Regions from separate parts of the Bacillus luti genome, predicted to be linked through region 1. Evidence: riboswitches for the same ligand, from Rfam matches in the RefSeq annotation. Region 1 holds a riboswitch; each other region holds the start of a gene.
What was found. Region 1 has a riboswitch for S-adenosylmethionine ahead of EUC40_RS02020 (methionine ABC transporter ATP-binding protein). Riboswitches for the same ligand answer to the same signal wherever they lie in the genome.
Positions count from the first base shown of each region.

Region 2: another riboswitch for S-adenosylmethionine. It lies ahead of EUC40_RS24900 (MetQ/NlpA family ABC transporter substrate-binding protein); the one in region 1 lies ahead of EUC40_RS02020 (methionine ABC transporter ATP-binding protein).
Region 3: another riboswitch for S-adenosylmethionine. It lies ahead of EUC40_RS10510 (hypothetical protein); the one in region 1 lies ahead of EUC40_RS02020 (methionine ABC transporter ATP-binding protein).
Region 4: another riboswitch for S-adenosylmethionine. It lies ahead of metK (methionine adenosyltransferase); the one in region 1 lies ahead of EUC40_RS02020 (methionine ABC transporter ATP-binding protein).

Region 1 covers NZ_CP040336.1:405,155-409,368, reverse strand. The annotation lists gene metQ (methionine ABC transporter substrate-binding lipoprotein MetQ) at 1-480, opposite strand, end outside; gene EUC40_RS02025 (methionine ABC transporter permease) at 504-1,169, opposite strand; gene EUC40_RS02020 (methionine ABC transporter ATP-binding protein) at 1,162-2,187, opposite strand; SAM riboswitch class I at 2,367-2,474, opposite strand; gene EUC40_RS02015 (hypothetical protein) at 2,600-2,944, opposite strand; gene EUC40_RS02010 (thioredoxin family protein) at 3,097-3,405, opposite strand; gene EUC40_RS02005 (toprim domain-containing protein) at 3,409-3,753, opposite strand.
Region 2 covers NZ_CP040336.1:4,943,207-4,947,420, reverse strand. The annotation lists gene EUC40_RS24905 (methionine ABC transporter ATP-binding protein) at 1-959, opposite strand, end outside; gene EUC40_RS24900 (MetQ/NlpA family ABC transporter substrate-binding protein) at 972-1,784, opposite strand; SAM riboswitch class I at 1,869-1,983, opposite strand; gene EUC40_RS24895 (NAD(P)-dependent alcohol dehydrogenase) at 2,064-2,972, opposite strand; gene EUC40_RS24890 (hypothetical protein) at 3,128-3,892, shown strand; gene EUC40_RS24885 (FAD-binding oxidoreductase) at 3,959-4,214, shown strand, end outside.
Region 3 covers NZ_CP040336.1:2,051,506-2,055,719, reverse strand. The annotation lists gene EUC40_RS10535 (GMC family oxidoreductase) at 1-423, opposite strand, end outside; partial or broken gene EUC40_RS10530 (TIGR00366 family protein) at 535-645, shown strand; gene EUC40_RS10525 (group-specific protein) at 686-1,039, opposite strand; gene EUC40_RS10520 (NAD(P)H-dependent oxidoreductase) at 1,036-1,611, opposite strand; gene EUC40_RS10515 (SWIM zinc finger family protein) at 1,634-2,071, opposite strand; gene EUC40_RS10510 (hypothetical protein) at 2,277-2,534, opposite strand; SAM riboswitch class I at 2,633-2,731, opposite strand; gene EUC40_RS10505 (hypothetical protein) at 2,854-3,045, shown strand; gene EUC40_RS10500 (YwiC-like family protein) at 3,079-3,801, opposite strand; gene EUC40_RS10495 (ECF transporter S component) at 3,985-4,214, opposite strand, start outside.
Region 4 covers NZ_CP040336.1:606,810-611,023, forward strand. The annotation lists gene pckA (phosphoenolpyruvate carboxykinase (ATP)) at 1-970, opposite strand, end outside; SAM riboswitch class I at 1,199-1,320, shown strand; gene metK (methionine adenosyltransferase) at 1,490-2,689, shown strand; gene EUC40_RS03160 (hypothetical protein) at 2,731-2,910, opposite strand; gene EUC40_RS03165 (hypothetical protein) at 2,917-3,096, opposite strand; gene EUC40_RS03170 (hypothetical protein) at 3,112-3,327, opposite strand; gene EUC40_RS03175 (MogA/MoaB family molybdenum cofactor biosynthesis protein) at 3,430-3,939, shown strand; gene EUC40_RS03180 (molybdenum cofactor guanylyltransferase) at 3,936-4,214, shown strand, end outside.

The sequences.
Region 1 (4,214 bases):
AACTGGATCTACTCCGTCTTTAATTTTTAAAATGCCTTCTTTTTGTAAAATTGCTAAACCACGTCCATGGTCAGCAACTGAGTTACTCATAATAATTGTCGCTCCGTCTGGAAGCTCTTTTAAGCTTTTATATTTTTGAGAATATACGCCAATTGGTTCTAAATGAATTTTTCCTGCTACTTCAAAATCATATTTTTTATCTTTAATTTCTTTTTCTAAATACGGAATGTGCTGGAAATAGTTAGCGTCTAACTCCTTATCCGCTAACGCTTTATTTGGCAACACGTAATCTTGGAATTTTTTCACTTCTAATTCAATTCCTTTTTTCTCAAGTAACGGTTTTGCCTTTTCTAAAATTTCAGCGTGCGGTACGTTAGAAGCCCCCACTACTAGTTTCTTTTCGTCTTTATCTTTCCCCCCGCAGGCAGCTAACCCAAAAATAGAAGTTGAAATAAGTGCTGTAAGTAATAATTTTTTCATTTGAAACATCCTCCCGTTTTTTATTATCGTTTATCTATTCGAGTCGTTACACGATCACCAATCCACTGAATGAAAAATACAACTAGTAATACACAAATTGTCGCAACGATTGTTACGTCGTTATTTCCTCGTTGGAATCCTTCTAAATAAGCAAGTGTTCCAAGGCCACCAGCACCAACAACTCCTGCCATTGCTGTATAGCCTACTAAAGCAATTGTCGTTACCGTAATACCAGATACTAATGCTGGTAATGATTCTGGAATCAATACTTTTAAAATAATTGTGCTTGTTTTTGCTCCCATCGCTTTTGAAGCTTCAATTACACCTTTATCAATTTCACGAAGTGCAATTTCAACCATTCGTGCATAGAATGGTGCCGCTCCGATGATTAAAGCTGGCAACGCTGCACTCGCTCCAAGAATTGTTCCAAGAAGGATTTTCGTGAATGGGATTAATAAAATAATTAAAATGATGAACGGTATAGAACGGAATATGTTTACGAACGCTCCAATCACCGTATTAATCGATTTGTTTTCCCATAAATTATCTTTCGCTGTCATGAAAAGTAACAATCCTAAAATAAGTCCTAAAATAAATGTAGCAAGAGCTGCGATTGCCGTCATATATAACGTTTCACCAGTTGCTTCTAACATTTGATTCCAATCAACATTTGTGAGTAACTTATCCATGTGCAATCACCTCCAGCTCTACTTGATCTTGATGAATTCCTTCTATCGCTTGCTGGATCGCTGTTTCCTCACCATTTAAATGAACGACTAAACTACCGTAAGAGCCGTTATTCGTTTGTGCGATATTTCCCTGCAAAATGCTTACTTCTATATCACTGCGCTGCATTAATCTTTGAAGTACCGGTCTTTCTACAGCCTCGCCGATAAACTGCAAGCGGATTACTTTTCCATCTGGATATTTTTCAATTAAACTTTCAATCGTCTCATTTGTATCTTCAGAATCCGTTAACTGTTGTACAAATCGTTTCGTAATGTCCTGCTGCGGATTACGGAATACGTCAAGTACTGGACCCGTTTCTACAATCTTTCCTCTCTCCATTACCGCAACGCGATTACAAATCTTTCGAATTACATGCATCTCATGTGTAATGAGTACAATTGTTAAACCGAGACGCTTATTAATATCTAATAGTAAATCTAAAATTTGATCTGTCGTTTCTGGATCAAGAGCTGACGTCGCTTCATCACATAAAAGTACTTGTGGATTGTTAGCCAATGCTCTCGCAATACCAACGCGTTGCTTTTGTCCACCACTTAACTGAGATGGGTACGCGTCTCCTCTTCCTTCTAATCCAACAAGGTGAATTAGCTCATCAACACGTTTTCTTCTCTTTTCCTTATCGACGCCTGCAATCTCAAGTGGAAATGCAATATTTTCACGTACAGTTCGTGACCAAAGTAAGTTGAAGTGCTGAAAAATCATTCCGATTTCTTGCCTTGCCTTACGAAGTTCGCTTCCTGTAATTGCTGAAATGACACGATTTGCAATTGTAATTTGGCCAGAAGTTGGTTTCTCCAACTGATTGAATAATCTAATTAAAGAACTTTTTCCAGCGCCACTATATCCGATAACACCAAATATTTCACCTTTATCTATTTTTAAATTGGCATTATCTACAGCAGTGACATCACCGCTTTTTGCTTTATATATTTTCTTTACATTCTCTAATAAAATCATGGTGTATCACCCCTATTTTGTTTGGATCGACTCCGCAATTTTTTATTTTTGATGCGTGTAGTCCACCGTTATCATTACTTTTATTATTTGAATGTCCTCCACATTCAAACAATAAAAAAACCTTTCTGCTTTAGAGAAGCAGAAAGGTTTATATGCGTATATAACAACATTATCCCTCTCTCTCATCTCTCAAAGCATTTGCTTTGCAGGAATTGGCACCATTTCAACATAAGTTGACGGTTGCCGGGCTTCACAGGGCACAGTCCCTCCACCTCTCTTGATAAGAGAAATCAGATTAAATTTTCGTCTGATTTGTAATTTATGAAATTGTCTATATTTTATGAATTGAATTGTATCAATATCCACACACCATGTCAACAGAAATTTTCATAAAAAATGAAACTTCAGAATTTTAAGCACCTACTGACATCGGTTTACATATATGAAACATCGACTCGACTAATAGCATCGTTCGATACGTCCCAGAATAATGTACACGTCCATCATTCATTAACATTTGTAATCGTGTATTTCCGTTCACTAGTTGTTCTACACCTTCTTCATCTACACACACGATTTGTTCTGTTCCTCTTTCCTCTTGCAACAGCTCTATATAATCTCTTGAAATTTGTAACGAGCAACATTCATCTCCAAAACGGAAATTAACAATTCTTTCTCCTTGTCTTAGAAGTGGTTCTAAATGGTATTGACCGTTAGCGTAATTTACAAATGATTGCAGCAAAGAATATAATTTCACCCTAAATCACATCCTTCATATCACTTTCTATTACATACCATTCCCTCTCACTAAAGAGCAATCCTGTTATTTTCGCTCGACAAATACTGTACCTACCCTGCATCTCGACATATTTCCCAAGAAATATGTCGAGGCGGCAAAAACTTTGCCGCCTACTTTAATTCCGTATATAAATATTCAACCGAATGAAATGCATATATCTTCTTCATGAGTGTCCCATTTTCAAAAACAAGTAAACACGGTACACTTTCGATTCCATACTCTTTCGCTAAATGCGGAGCAAAATTCAAATCTAACATTCCAATTTTCAGATCCTCAATTGTCATCTCAACAATCGTTAACATCTTTTTTGCTAATTGGCATGTTCCACACATCGGAGTATATACATATAACACTGTTTTTTCTTCGTTCTCTATTAGGGCTGTAGCCTCGGCTCCTGTCCAGTCAATCACTTCTATCATTCCTTACCGTAAATATTCTGTATAGACGTCAATGTCAGCTCCCCATAATACATTTGCTAAGTGTGAAGACGGCGCAGTTGCCACTTCTCGGTATGAGCGATCGATATAAATATGCTCTGCTTGCGGAAATTCTTTTCGAAATTGTTTCCTTAACTTTTCTCCAGCATCATCAGCATCCACTAGCACATACACTTCCTTATCAAAAAACTGATCAACGAGCTCATCCATTTTCGACAAACCAATTGTACCATTTGTACAAACAATTTCCACCGGTTCACGAATAATAGATTCAATCTTTCTTCTATCTGATGTACCTTCTACAATAATGACCTTTTCTACATAAATCATATGTCATCACCCGATCACCATATACTATACAACCTTTAACTTAGTATATAGTATATTCGTTATTTTCATGTTGTTTCCTGTTTATTTTTGCAAAAGAAAAGCGCAAGCGGCTTACTCAGAACAAGAGGGCATTGGAACTACTGAACTAGAGGCGCTTTTTGCCTCAAGTGAAGGAGTGAAATGACCGAATGTTCTAGCCGCTGGAGCTGGATCATAACGAAAAGCGGAACCGACTGTTTAGCCCTATTGGCTAAGGTTCTTTCGCACAGAAGACGCTTTTTGTCTTCTCGTGCGGAAGGTTCTTAGACATGAAGGGCTAGGAGGTGAAGCTGGACAATGAAAAGCGCAAGCGGCTCGTTCAGATTGTGAGGGGGATGGAGCTTCTGACGTAAAGGCGCTTTTTGCCTTGCAGGAAAAAGCGAAGCCACCGAACAATCTAGCCGCTGAAGCTGGACAATAAC
Region 2 (4,214 bases), 660 kb from region 1:
CGTTTTACCTCGTTTTTTTCACCCTGCATATGAACAACAAGTTTCCCATATGCCTCATGTTTTAACTGTGTAATATTACCGGACAAAATATTCGGATATACTTGGAAACGTTTCGTAGCGACAGCTAATGCTGGCTCACCTGAAGAATGTCCTATAAAAGAAAGTGTTACAATTTCACCAGTAGTCTGTAGTTCTTTTTGTACTTCTTCTGGAATTTTTGCTGCAAATGCGCTATTTACAAATTTCTTCGTCGTTACATGTTGTGGGCTTGTGAAAATATCTTTTACAGTCCCGCTTTCGACTACAGTTCCATGTTCCATAACAGCGACACGGTCACATATACGCTGGATGACATTCATTTCATGTGTAATGAGTAAAATCGTAATTCCGATTTCTTCGTTAATCTTTAATAGCAAATCAAGGATGGAATCGGTTGTTTCTGGATCTAATGCACTCGTTGCCTCGTCACTTAATAACACTTCAGGTTCATGTGATAGTGCACGAGCAATTGCAACACGCTGTTTTTGACCGCCAGAAAGTTCACTTGGATATGCATCTTTTCGATTAAAAAGATCGACAATGCGTAAATACTTTTCTACTCTTTTTTCAATCTCTGTTTTTGGAATGCCAGCAAGGCGTAACGGTAATGCGATATTTTCATAGACGGTAACAGTTTTAAGTAAATTGAATCCTTGAAAAATCATCCCGATTTTTTGTCTTGCTTTTGCTAGTTCTTTTGCCGATAAAGTTGTTAAGTCTTGATTGTTTATAATGATATTTCCTGTTGTTGGTTTTTCTAATAAATTTACACAGCGGATTAATGTACTTTTACCAGCACCGCTATATCCGATGATTCCAAATACTTCGCCCTTTGCCACTTTAATAGAAGTTGACTTAAGAGCTTCGACATTCCCCTTTTTTGTTGAAAATACTTTGGAAATATTTTTTAATTCGATCATTATAGTCAGCTCCTACCAAGACGGTAAAACAGAACCATCAAATTTTTTCTCGATAAATTCTTTTACTTCTTTAGATTGATAAGCTTTCTTTAATTTATTTACAACAGCATCATCTTTATTTTCAGTACGAACAACGACCCAGTTCACATATGGTGAATCTTTTCCCTCACGGAAAATAGAATCTTTCGCTGGACTTAACTTTGCACCTAATGCAAAGTTTGTATTGATTGCAGCTGCTTTCACTTCACTTAGTTGTGTTGGTAATTGAGATGCCTCTAATTCAACAATCTTTAATTTTTTTGGATTTTCAATTACATCTTTCGCAGTTGCCTTTTCTGTAGCCTTTGGATCAACCTTTAAAACCCCTGCTTTTTCGAATAGTTTCAAAGCTCGAAGTTCATTCGTCGGATCGTTTGGTACAGCAATCGCATCGCCCTCTTTTAATTCTTTTATATCTTTTAAGCTTTTAGAATATACACCCATAGGGAATGTTACTGTTGAAAATACTTCAGTTAATTTCATATTGCGTTCGGCTTTAAATACATCCAAATAAGATTTCGTTTGATAGCTATTTACATCAAGGCTTTTTTCATCTAAAGATACGTTTGGTGCTACATAATCATTAAATACTTTTACCTCAATTTCGAGACCATCTTTTGCTGCAACTTCTTTTACCTTTTCAAAAATTTGTTCGTGCGGTCCACCTGTTACACCGACAGTAATCTTTTTCTCATCTAATGCTTTGACTTCTTTATCTGAACCTGCGCTACAGGCACCTAATAATAGTACAGCTCCACTTACAATGCTTAGTAATACTTTTTTCATCTATAATTCCCCCTTAATATACGTTCCAAAATAAAAAGCACCTCTCAAAATAAGAGAGGTGCCGAATAGACGAAATAGGTTCCTCTCTTATCTTCCAAAACGAAAACTCGTTTTGCAGGAATTAGCACCTTAGCTTATACGTTATAAGCTCGGTTGCCGGGCATCATCGGGCCAGTCCCTCCGCCACTCTTGATAAGAGTATGTGTATGTAGTTTTTTAATATGGTACTAATAGTAAATCTTACAAAAAGAATTGTCAATGTTATTTTCAGAAAATATTTTATTTTATGGTAATCGAAACGTTCCCTTTTTTGCGCCCTGTCTCTACGTACATATGGGCTTCTGAAATTCCTTCTAACGGGTAAGTTCTATCAATAACGGGCTTTAAATTTTCTGTTTCAGTTAGTCTTTTTAGTAGAAACATATCTTCTTTACTTACTTTTGCCATCATGCCATTAACAGATACATATATACCATTAGGCGTTAATACCTTTTTTCCAAGGGATTTATTATGTTTTCCAACTGCATCAAATATAATATCATAGTTTATCCCCTGCTTAGTAAAATCCTCTTTCGTATAATCGATTACTTTATCCGCTCCTAAAGATTGCACTAGTTCAAAATTTGAATGACTACAAACAGCTGTAACGGTTGCGCCGAAATATTTAGCAAGTTGTACGGCAGCTGTTCCTACTGATCCAGATGCGCCGTATATTAGCACTTGTTGCCCCCTTTTTATCCGGGCCTTTCTTAGGAAGTGTAGTGCCGAAGTTCCGCCAAAGGGAATAACTGCTGCTTCCTCATACGTCACATTATTAGGTTTTAATGCTATTAATCCACTTTCATGTACACATGTATATTCTGCATAACCACCGACATTAAGCTCTGTTAATGCAAAAACTTGGTCTCCTTTTTTAAATAGAGTTACATCCGTTCCAACTTCTTCGATTTCACCGGATAATTCTACGCCGAGTATAGGTTTTCTCGGTTTTTTTAAACCTAATATAATCCGCATAGGAATCCAAAATAAGGGTGGGCTATTAAAACCGCGTATTCTACAATCTCCAGTCGTTACACTTGTTGCATGAATTTTAACTAATACTTCGTTCTTTTTAGGTGTAGGTTTTTCTACATTTTGGAGCTTTAGAACATTAGGTGGTCCATACTTTGTGCAAATAATCGCTTTCATAATGACCTCCTGAAATTAGTTGTTTTCTTTACATCATATTTGAAATTTTCCTCAAACATGTTGTTATATAGCCAATAAATTTAAGGAGAAATATTACGAATTATATGGATTTCGTAGGAAAAGGGATGATATTATTTTTGGAAGGAGGGGACGTTATGAAGAAACTTATTTTAATTTCAAGCTTAGCACTTACAGTTGGTCTAGGAGTAGGGTGTAGTAATGAGAAAACGACAAAAACTGATGAACCGAAGAAAGAATCAGTTCAGAAAGAAAAGGAAGTAGCAGCAAAGGATGTTTTCAAGAAAGCGAATGATGCTTTTAAAAATGAAGAAAATGTAACGATGACATATGATGTGGGGATAAAAGCTGAAGGAACAGAGATGAATGTAATGAAGGCGAAAATGCAATTAGAGCCGAAGAAAAAGAATTCTCGTTCTGAAATGAATGTGTCTGGTACAGATATTGTAGTTTATACGGTGGATGGCAAAGTTGCTGGTCAGGTGAAAAATCCTAATACAGGAGAAGTTATATCTGTACCGGAGGAGCAATTAAATGCGGGCGGAATGAAAGCAACGCAAGATATTGTAGATAATTTAGAAGTGCCAGCAGTAGTTTTAGATAAAATGAAGATGGAGAAAAGCGGAGATAAATATAAACTGAAATTCACATTAAAAGGACAAGAAACAGAAAGTATGTTAACTAGCATGGATGAAACGCAGAAGAAAATGTTACAAGCACAAAACGCAAAGATAGCAGAAGTGGATGCAGAATATATTATTACAAAAGACTTTAAATATGAATCAGCAAAGATAGATATGGTTATGAGTAGTAATGGTGAGGATAAAGCACACATTATTACGGATGCAAAATTCACATCGTATGAGAAATTTGATCCAATACAGCTGCCAGCAGCAAAGTAAAGACTTGTAAGAGAGGTACCTGAAAGAAAGGGTATCTCTTTTTGTTGCCAATAAGGAGAGTGCCATTTGAAAAAAAGAAAGATAGTAGTTGTCGTTATAGCGTATACGGTGTTGTTAACAGCATCTATACATACGTATAAAAAACAGCTCAATCATCCTACTATGAGTGATGTAGGTAAATTACTTCCGACAAAAATAAAACGTGTTGAAAGTGCTACAGAGGAGCAGTCGTTAATAAATTTAGTGCGAGATGCAAAAGTTTCAGGAGAGAAGATCTCTATTGCAGGTATGCAACATAGCCAAGGCGGACAGACGTATTATC
Region 3 (4,214 bases), 1.6 Mb from region 1:
TTGAGGGCTTTGTGTCATTCCTGTATACGTTTCATTTTTAATAAATAATGAGCGAATACTATCATAATTCCATGCGTTATTATCAACTAATTTTGCCCATACATCATAAATATCACGACTGCCACGTACAGCTAACATCTGATTATGTTCAGAACTTCCACCAATGGCACGACCACTTGACGTTATTAACTGACGACCAATCGTTTGCTCAACTATAGTAGTGACATTAAATGAATGCCTATTATCAGTAGCATTTAAAATAGAAACTATAAGATTAGGACTGCTTAATTCCTCTGTCATGTTTGTTCCTGCTTCAAGAACGAGAACGGAAGTACATTTATCATCCGTTAATTCTTTAGCAATTATCCCTCCGGCAGTACCGGCACCAATCACGATGTAATCAAAAATATATTGTTTTGACATCCTATTATTCCTTTCAATAAAAAATTTAAAACAATAAATTCCTATACAATATACTATGAACATATCGTACGGACTGCCTGTACTTTTAATAGAGGTTAATAGTTTTGAAAATTACCAGCATTAGCGATAGCTGGTTTAGGCGCTCGTGATATTATGGGATTTTGCGTTGTGAACTTATTATATGCAGGTTGTATCATTAGTCTATGTTTCTTATTTATTTAAATGAAAAACTAGTTTTATACTAGCTTTTTTACACAATAAATCACTTATTTCCCACGCAATTTATAATCGTTTCCCACTCTATCTCCGTAAGATGTAATGACTCAAATGCAAAAAAATCTTCGCAAATTTTTTCGATCAGGTGTGGATGTTCCCTCAAAAAATTCCACTGTAACGCTTTAGGAAGAAAATGTATTTCATATTCTTTACTTCCCCTTACTATCTCATCCACTTCTCTTTCACAAATCCCTCTTAACAAGTAGTCATTTCTTAACTCTATTTGAATTTGCTGAAATATTTCGCTACATTTTTTCAATTGAAGTAAACATGTAATATACGTTCGCAAAAGTTCATTATCATACCCACAACAGTTTATAATACGATCGACTTCATTCATAATGTACGAGCCTTTTCTTCTATTTGTAATAACCACTTTTCCCGCTTCTCTAGTTTACTCGTTTTCACAGATTGAAATACTGAACGTTTTATATCGCGAATGCCGCAAAAACGTAAAACGCCTCTCTTCATTACAATCCAATCTGCTGATCGGTATAATAAAGCGACGTACCATAAAGGCGAATCCAACGTATTAATAACCCACGCTTTCTTTCCGGTCAATAATCCTTTCGGCAGAGCACCTTCATATTTATAAGCAAATCCCGCTACGAAAATACGGTCAATAAATCCTTTTAAAATAGCAGGCATCCCCCACCACCATATCGGATAAATGAAGAGAAGAGTATCTGCCTCTTCCACTAATTTTCTATATCGCGCTGTCTCTTCCTCACTTACTAAATCACGCCTTTTCTTCTCTTCATTAAATACAAGCACTGGATCAAATTGTTCCTTATATAAATCAAGTACCGTAACCGAATGATTTGTTTCCTGTAATCCTTTTTGCACATGCTCTAAAATGGCCCCGTTAAAACTTGAAGGATTAGGATGGGCGTATATAATTAGTACGTTCATTGCAAAACCACTCCCTCTATAGTTAAAGCTTCCACTTCTCTAACATCTTCTCTACAACTTGCACGTTTTTCGAACTTTGCAACAAACGATTTAATACTGTGAGTAACTCTTCCTTTTCTAAATCTTTCAGTTTCTCTTTAACTGTACTCTCACCTACATGTTGAATATCATAAACGACCGCCGCCATATGTTTACAATAATTTTCATATGGACACTCACAGCTACTTTCTGTAAAATCCTCTAAATCAATAATTACTTCGTAGTTCCCTGCATTTCCAGTAACGAAGGCAAATATTTTCGTATCTTGTATTTCGACATCTTCTACATGTCCTTCTTCATAATATTCATATCCTTTATCCATAATGTACTTAGGAATCCACTTCGTTATATCGTTTAATAAGTAAGCGTACATAACAACACCTCTTCCTTTAATTCCCTTTTGACTTCCAAAACCCTGCATGTTATTCTAATAACTGTCAAATAGCAAGTCTATATGACAAAACGACTGACACCTATTCGGCGGAGGTGTCTCTTTTCATTTGCAGCCGATATGAAGTGCCTCTTTCAGGCACATTCAATCTTTGACACTACACACTCAACACCATTCCCTGTATCAGGCTGCTTAAGCAGTCTTTTACTCTACATACTTCAAAAAAAAAGAGAGCTTAGCTCCCTTTTCCCGCCTTATAAAATACCCCTTTTTCAGCATAGAGATATTCATCAGCTAATGTAATTTTTCCATCCAGTTTCAGTTCATCTAATAGTCTTGATAAATAAAATTGATGTAACATCTTTTTCGTGAATTTTCCTTCATGATGCGAAACGATATGTTCTTGAATATCTAACAATGATATTGGCTTATCTTGCTCTATCATATATTCATAAACTGTACTACGCAGTTTTACGTATTTTTCGAGTGTCACAGTACTTCGCACCCCCTTTCTTCTTAATATAAATTTTCGTAATCGGTTTTTTTGCAATAAAAAAACCTCTCCGATAAGAAGAAGTTACGTATATCTTCGTCTTATCTCCCAGAACAAATATGTTCTGCTGGAATTAGCACCTGCATCGCGGTTGCTGGGTTTCATCGGGCCAGTCCCTCCACCTCTCTGGATAAGAAAATATTCACTTAATTCCTACTATACGTAATTTCATTTTAATTGTCAAATAAATATAACAAATTATATTTTGTTCCTTACTGTTCATACTATACATATATGAATATGCAAGGAGGATTATGAAATGCACGAAAATGCTCGCGGATATGTCCAAAATTCTTTTCAATCATTACAAGAAGCAAAACATTGTTTAGAAGAAGCGCTACAGACTGTTGAAAAAGATTTTAATCGCGCTCGTATTGAACAATCCCTTTATGCGATCGAACAAGCTATTCAACGCTGCGATTACACCGTTCACATTTTAGAACAAGATTGAAAAAACTTCCCATCAATTTGGTGGGAAGCTTTTTCAAATGGCATACTTCATTATTATTGCCGTTATAATTAAAAAATATACAGAATTCACAATTTCTAAAATCCCTACTTTTATGATAGAAATCTTTTTGCCATACAACACTATTGCTCGAATAACACTTGGTATAAAAATAAGAGAACACAATGGATTAATAGTAAAAATGATAATCGTTAATACAATATGATAACCCCAAGATATAAAACGATACTTCGGATTATTTTTCTCACGTATCATCGTTTTCACATAAAACGTACTTCCTAAAAAATATAAAAATGAAATAAGCGCAATGAATAATGCTGTTTTATCTATAAGTTTCATTGAAAAATAATAACTGACTAAACCACCGATACAGAAAACAATAATCGCGAAAATGTCATTTAGTAACGCTCTTTCATTCTTTTGACGAGCGTAATACATATTTACAATAAATAATGGAATCATGACTACTACGAATAAAAGAATTCGCCATTCATATAATAAAGAAATCATCCCAAATACGAACGCAATAATAAAATATAAAATTGCGGCATGTAAATATTCTTTTTTTCGTTTTTGTTTTATGTACGTAAGGAATGGATACGTAGCTAAATAGATGAAAAACCAAGCTAAAAACAATGGAATATGATACATAGTAGGTTTCCCAAGTATAGCGCTTAATAGAAATGGTATAACGAGCATCGCCCATGCCCCATGTTGCTTCGGAATAACTAACTTCATTAACTATACACCTCCCTTTTGAAAATAATTCTCACCTACTATTATACAAATAATTTCATATAGTAACGGATATATATTGGACTATTTTTTGACAATAAAAAATGCTCCTTACAATATGTAAGAAGCATGAAAGAGGCAAACGAATATGTAAGTCGCGACCCTACCTTATATAAATATGCTTTTCTATGCCATGTTATGCTTATCTAATATGCCATATTTCCTTTTAAATCTTGTAAGAATCGTAATCCAAGAAGTACTAAATAGTAGTAAGAACACAACATTTGAAATCGCATGACTCAAATCGAAGTAAAAACTTGCGATATAGTATGAAATAACTGTTTCCCACGTTGCTTCCTGTATAAAACCGAGTAGTCCCCAGAAATTCATGATCCAGCCAAATAAAAAGCCAACGA
Region 4 (4,214 bases), 200 kb from region 1:
TAGGGTATGCAGCACGTGTATTTTCTGTTAAAGTAGTATCGTTGTAGTCTGCGATACGCGTTTGGTCATTAATGATAACGTTTTCTAAAACAGATCCAAATTTGATTGCATCAAAAATTTGTGGCTCTTTCTCGTGAGAAAGGTTTACGCATTTCGCATAGCAACCGCCTTCAATATTGAATACACCGTTATCAGACCATCCATGCTCGTCGTCACCGATTAATTTACGGTTTGGATCAGCAGACAATGTTGTTTTACCTGTTCCAGATAATCCGAAGAATAGTGCCACGTCGCCTTCTTCACCTACGTTTGCAGAGCAATGCATAGAAAGGATATCTTGTTCAGGTAGTAAGAAGTTCATAATAGAGAAAATTGATTTTTTCATTTCTCCAGCGTATTCTGTACCACCGATCAGTACGATACGTTTTTCGAATGAAACCATAATGAATGCTTCAGAATTTGTGCCGTCAATTGCTGGGTCTGCTTTGAAGTTCGGCGCAGAAACAATTGTAAATTCTGATTCATGAGTTGTTAATTCTTCTTCAGTTGGACGAATAAATAATTGGTGTACGAACAAATTATGCCATGCGTATTCGTTAACAACTTGAATTGGTAGGCGATAGTTGCGATCAGCGCCTGCAAATCCTTTGAAGATGAATAACTCTTCTTTTTCTTTTAAGTATTCTAATACTTTTGTATATAATTTATTAAAATGTTCTTCAGAAATCGGTTGGTTCACAGCTCCCCAAGCAATTTTGTCAGCAACCGATGCTTCTTTCACAATAAATTTATCTTTAGGAGAACGTCCTGTATATTTTCCAGTTGAAGCAGAAACGGCACCAGTCGAAGTTAATTTCCCTTCATTTCGCATTAATACTTTTTCCACTAATTGCGGAACACTTAGTTGAATCTGTGCATTGCTTCCGTTCAATAATTCATGTAAACCAATTTGGACATTCACAGTACTCATATTTATATACCATCCTTTTCATTTAATGAAATATTTCTCGTAATCCCCATCAATAGTATAACACAATTATATAAATAATGTATACTATTTCTTTATTTTTGTTTGTGTGAATGTATTAATTCCTTATTAATATTCCATTCTCTCTCTATTGAGAAAAACTTTCAGGAAAATGTGAATATTAATTGACAAATGAATATCATTTCTTTAGTATAGGTTGGGACGGATACTCTCTTATCCCGAGCTGGCGGAGGGACAGGCCCGATGAAGCCCAGCAACCTCATCTGTATTGGTAAATACAGGTGAATAGGTGCTAAAACCTGTGCGAGGCTACAGGTCTCGAACGATAAGAGCGAAGGGCAAAAAGCAGTATGCAAGTAGCAAATTAAACCTTTCCTCTATGTAAAGTGGGAAAGGTTTTTCTGTATGCTTGTGTGGGAGAATAAATGTATGTCGCAGTTTGTGGCAAATTAAGGATGAGTTCCGTACAATATATACAATTACTGTAGGGAGGTTTACCACATGACAAAAAAACGTCATCTGTTCACATCTGAGTCTGTAACTGAAGGACATCCAGATAAAATTTGTGACCAAATTTCTGATTCAATTTTAGATGCGATCTTATCAAAAGACGCAAATGCACGTGTAGCTTGTGAAACAACTGTAACAACTGGTTTAGTATTGGTAGCGGGGGAAATTACGACTTCTACTTACGTAGACATTCCGAAAATCGTTCGTGAAACAATTCAAGGCATTGGTTACACACGCGCAAAATACGGATTCGATGCAGAAACTTGTGCAGTTTTAACATCTATCGATGAGCAATCTGCTGACATCGCTATGGGTGTTGACCAAGCGCTAGAAGCACGCGAAGGTCAAATGACTGACGCTGAGATTGAGGCAATTGGTGCAGGAGACCAAGGTTTAATGTTTGGTTTCGCATGTAATGAGACACAAGAGTTAATGCCACTTCCAATCTCGCTTGCTCACAAATTAGCTCGCCGTTTAACTGAAGTACGTAAAGATGATACATTATCATACCTACGTCCGGATGGAAAAACGCAAGTTACAGTTGAGTATGATGAAAATGGTAAACCTGTACGTGTAGATACAATCGTAATTTCTACACAGCATCATCCAGATGTTACATGGGAAGAAATCGATCGCGATTTAAAAGAGCATGTAATTAAAGCTGTAGTTCCAGCAGAATTAATGGATGGAGAAACGAAATTCTTCATTAACCCAACTGGCCGCTTCGTAATTGGTGGACCACAAGGTGATGCTGGTTTAACAGGACGTAAAATCATCGTTGATACTTACGGTGGATACGCTCGCCACGGTGGCGGTGCATTCTCTGGTAAAGATGCAACGAAAGTTGACCGTTCAGCAGCATATGCAGCTCGTTATGTTGCGAAAAACATCGTAGCAGCTGGTCTTGCTGACAAAGCAGAAGTACAACTTGCATACGCAATCGGTGTAGCACAACCAGTATCAATTTCAGTTGATACATTCGGCACTGGTAAAGTATCTGAAGACGTATTAGTAGAACTAGTTCGTAACAACTTCGATCTTCGCCCAGCTGGTATTATTAAAATGCTAGACTTACGTCGCCCAATTTACAAACAAACAGCAGCTTACGGCCACTTCGGACGTACTGATGTAGATCTAACATGGGAACGTACAGACAAAGCTGCAGCTTTAAAAGAGCAAGCTGGTCTATAATATATGAAAAAAAGCTTTGCGCGGTGAGCGCAAAGCTTTTTTTATTTTATTTTACTTATTATTTGAATACATGAATGACAATGTACTTCTCCTTCTAGTTCAATATACTTTTTCATATTTGTCATTCCGCTTGCCGGAAAGGGCATATGAATCCATGCTTTTTCATACGTTTGTATTTCTTTTTGACATGATTTACAAAGGATTGGTTTCTTACGGAACATAGAAAATCAACCTTTCAGTTGGCGTGCTTTTCCGGCGCAAAAAGCACTGCATAGTAAAAATAGCGTTGCGAATATAATGCTCACTAATGTAGCGGATGGGATTGCCCCTTTTAGAGAAAAACCGACGGTGATGGAAGCGATAAATAAGAGGATGAATGTTGTTGTTAATTTTTTATAAATTTCCATAGTATGTAGACCTCCTTATTTAGAGATAGAACGTATAAAAATAAAATCTAATATATAGGCAAGTACGAGAGGAATTAATGTGCTAGTCAAATAGTAACGAATACCACCATCCGGCATAAGCACATACAATTTTAAAAAGTTTATATCAAATCCGTAAGCGATGCATTGAAACACGGATAAAATAATAAGGAATGGTATAATAGGTACATATCGTTTTATGTTATAAAACATAAAAAAACTCCTTTATATGGATAAATATACTTATATTGTATCATATTGAATTCTTTAATTTATACATAATTTTACAAAGTTAAATGAAAGGAAAGATGAAAAATGAGCGTAACCGAGCATAAAAAACAAGCGCCAAAAGAAGTGCGCTGCAAGATCGTAACGATTTCCGATACACGTACAGAAGAGACAGATAAGAGCGGACAACTATTACATGAATTGTTAAAAGAAGCAGGACATACAGTGACTTCTTATGAAATTGTAAAAGATGATAAAGAAAGCATTCAGCAAGCAGTGTTAGCTGGCTATCATAAGGAAGATGTAGATGTTGTATTAACGAATGGCGGTACTGGTATTACGAAGCGTGATGTCACAATTGAAGCGGTATCAGTTCTATTAGATAAAGAAATTGTCGGATTTGGTGAGTTGTTCCGCATGATTAGTTATTTAGAAGATATCGGAAGCAGCGCAATGTTAAGTAGAGCAATTGGCGGTACAATTGGGCGTAAAGTAGTCTTTTCAATGCCGGGATCTAGCGGAGCCGTTCGCCTTGCGATGAATAAATTAATTTTACCGGAATTAGGTCATATTACATTTGAGCTGCATCGCCAATGAGTAAGTGGGCTGGAATTGTATTAGCGGGCGGTATGTCGAGTAGATTCGGTGAACCGAAAGCGCTAGCGAGCTGGGGTGGGAGTACTTTTGTTGAGCATATTTTGAAAGTGATGACAACTGCGGTGCAAGAAGTTGTAGTCATTAGTCACTCCGATATAAAAGAGCGAGTAGAGCAACTCATACAAGTTCCTGTTATAGAAGATATTCCGCATTATAAAGGAAACGGCCCACTTGCTGGAATTGTATCAGGAATGGAATATATAGAAGCAGATTGG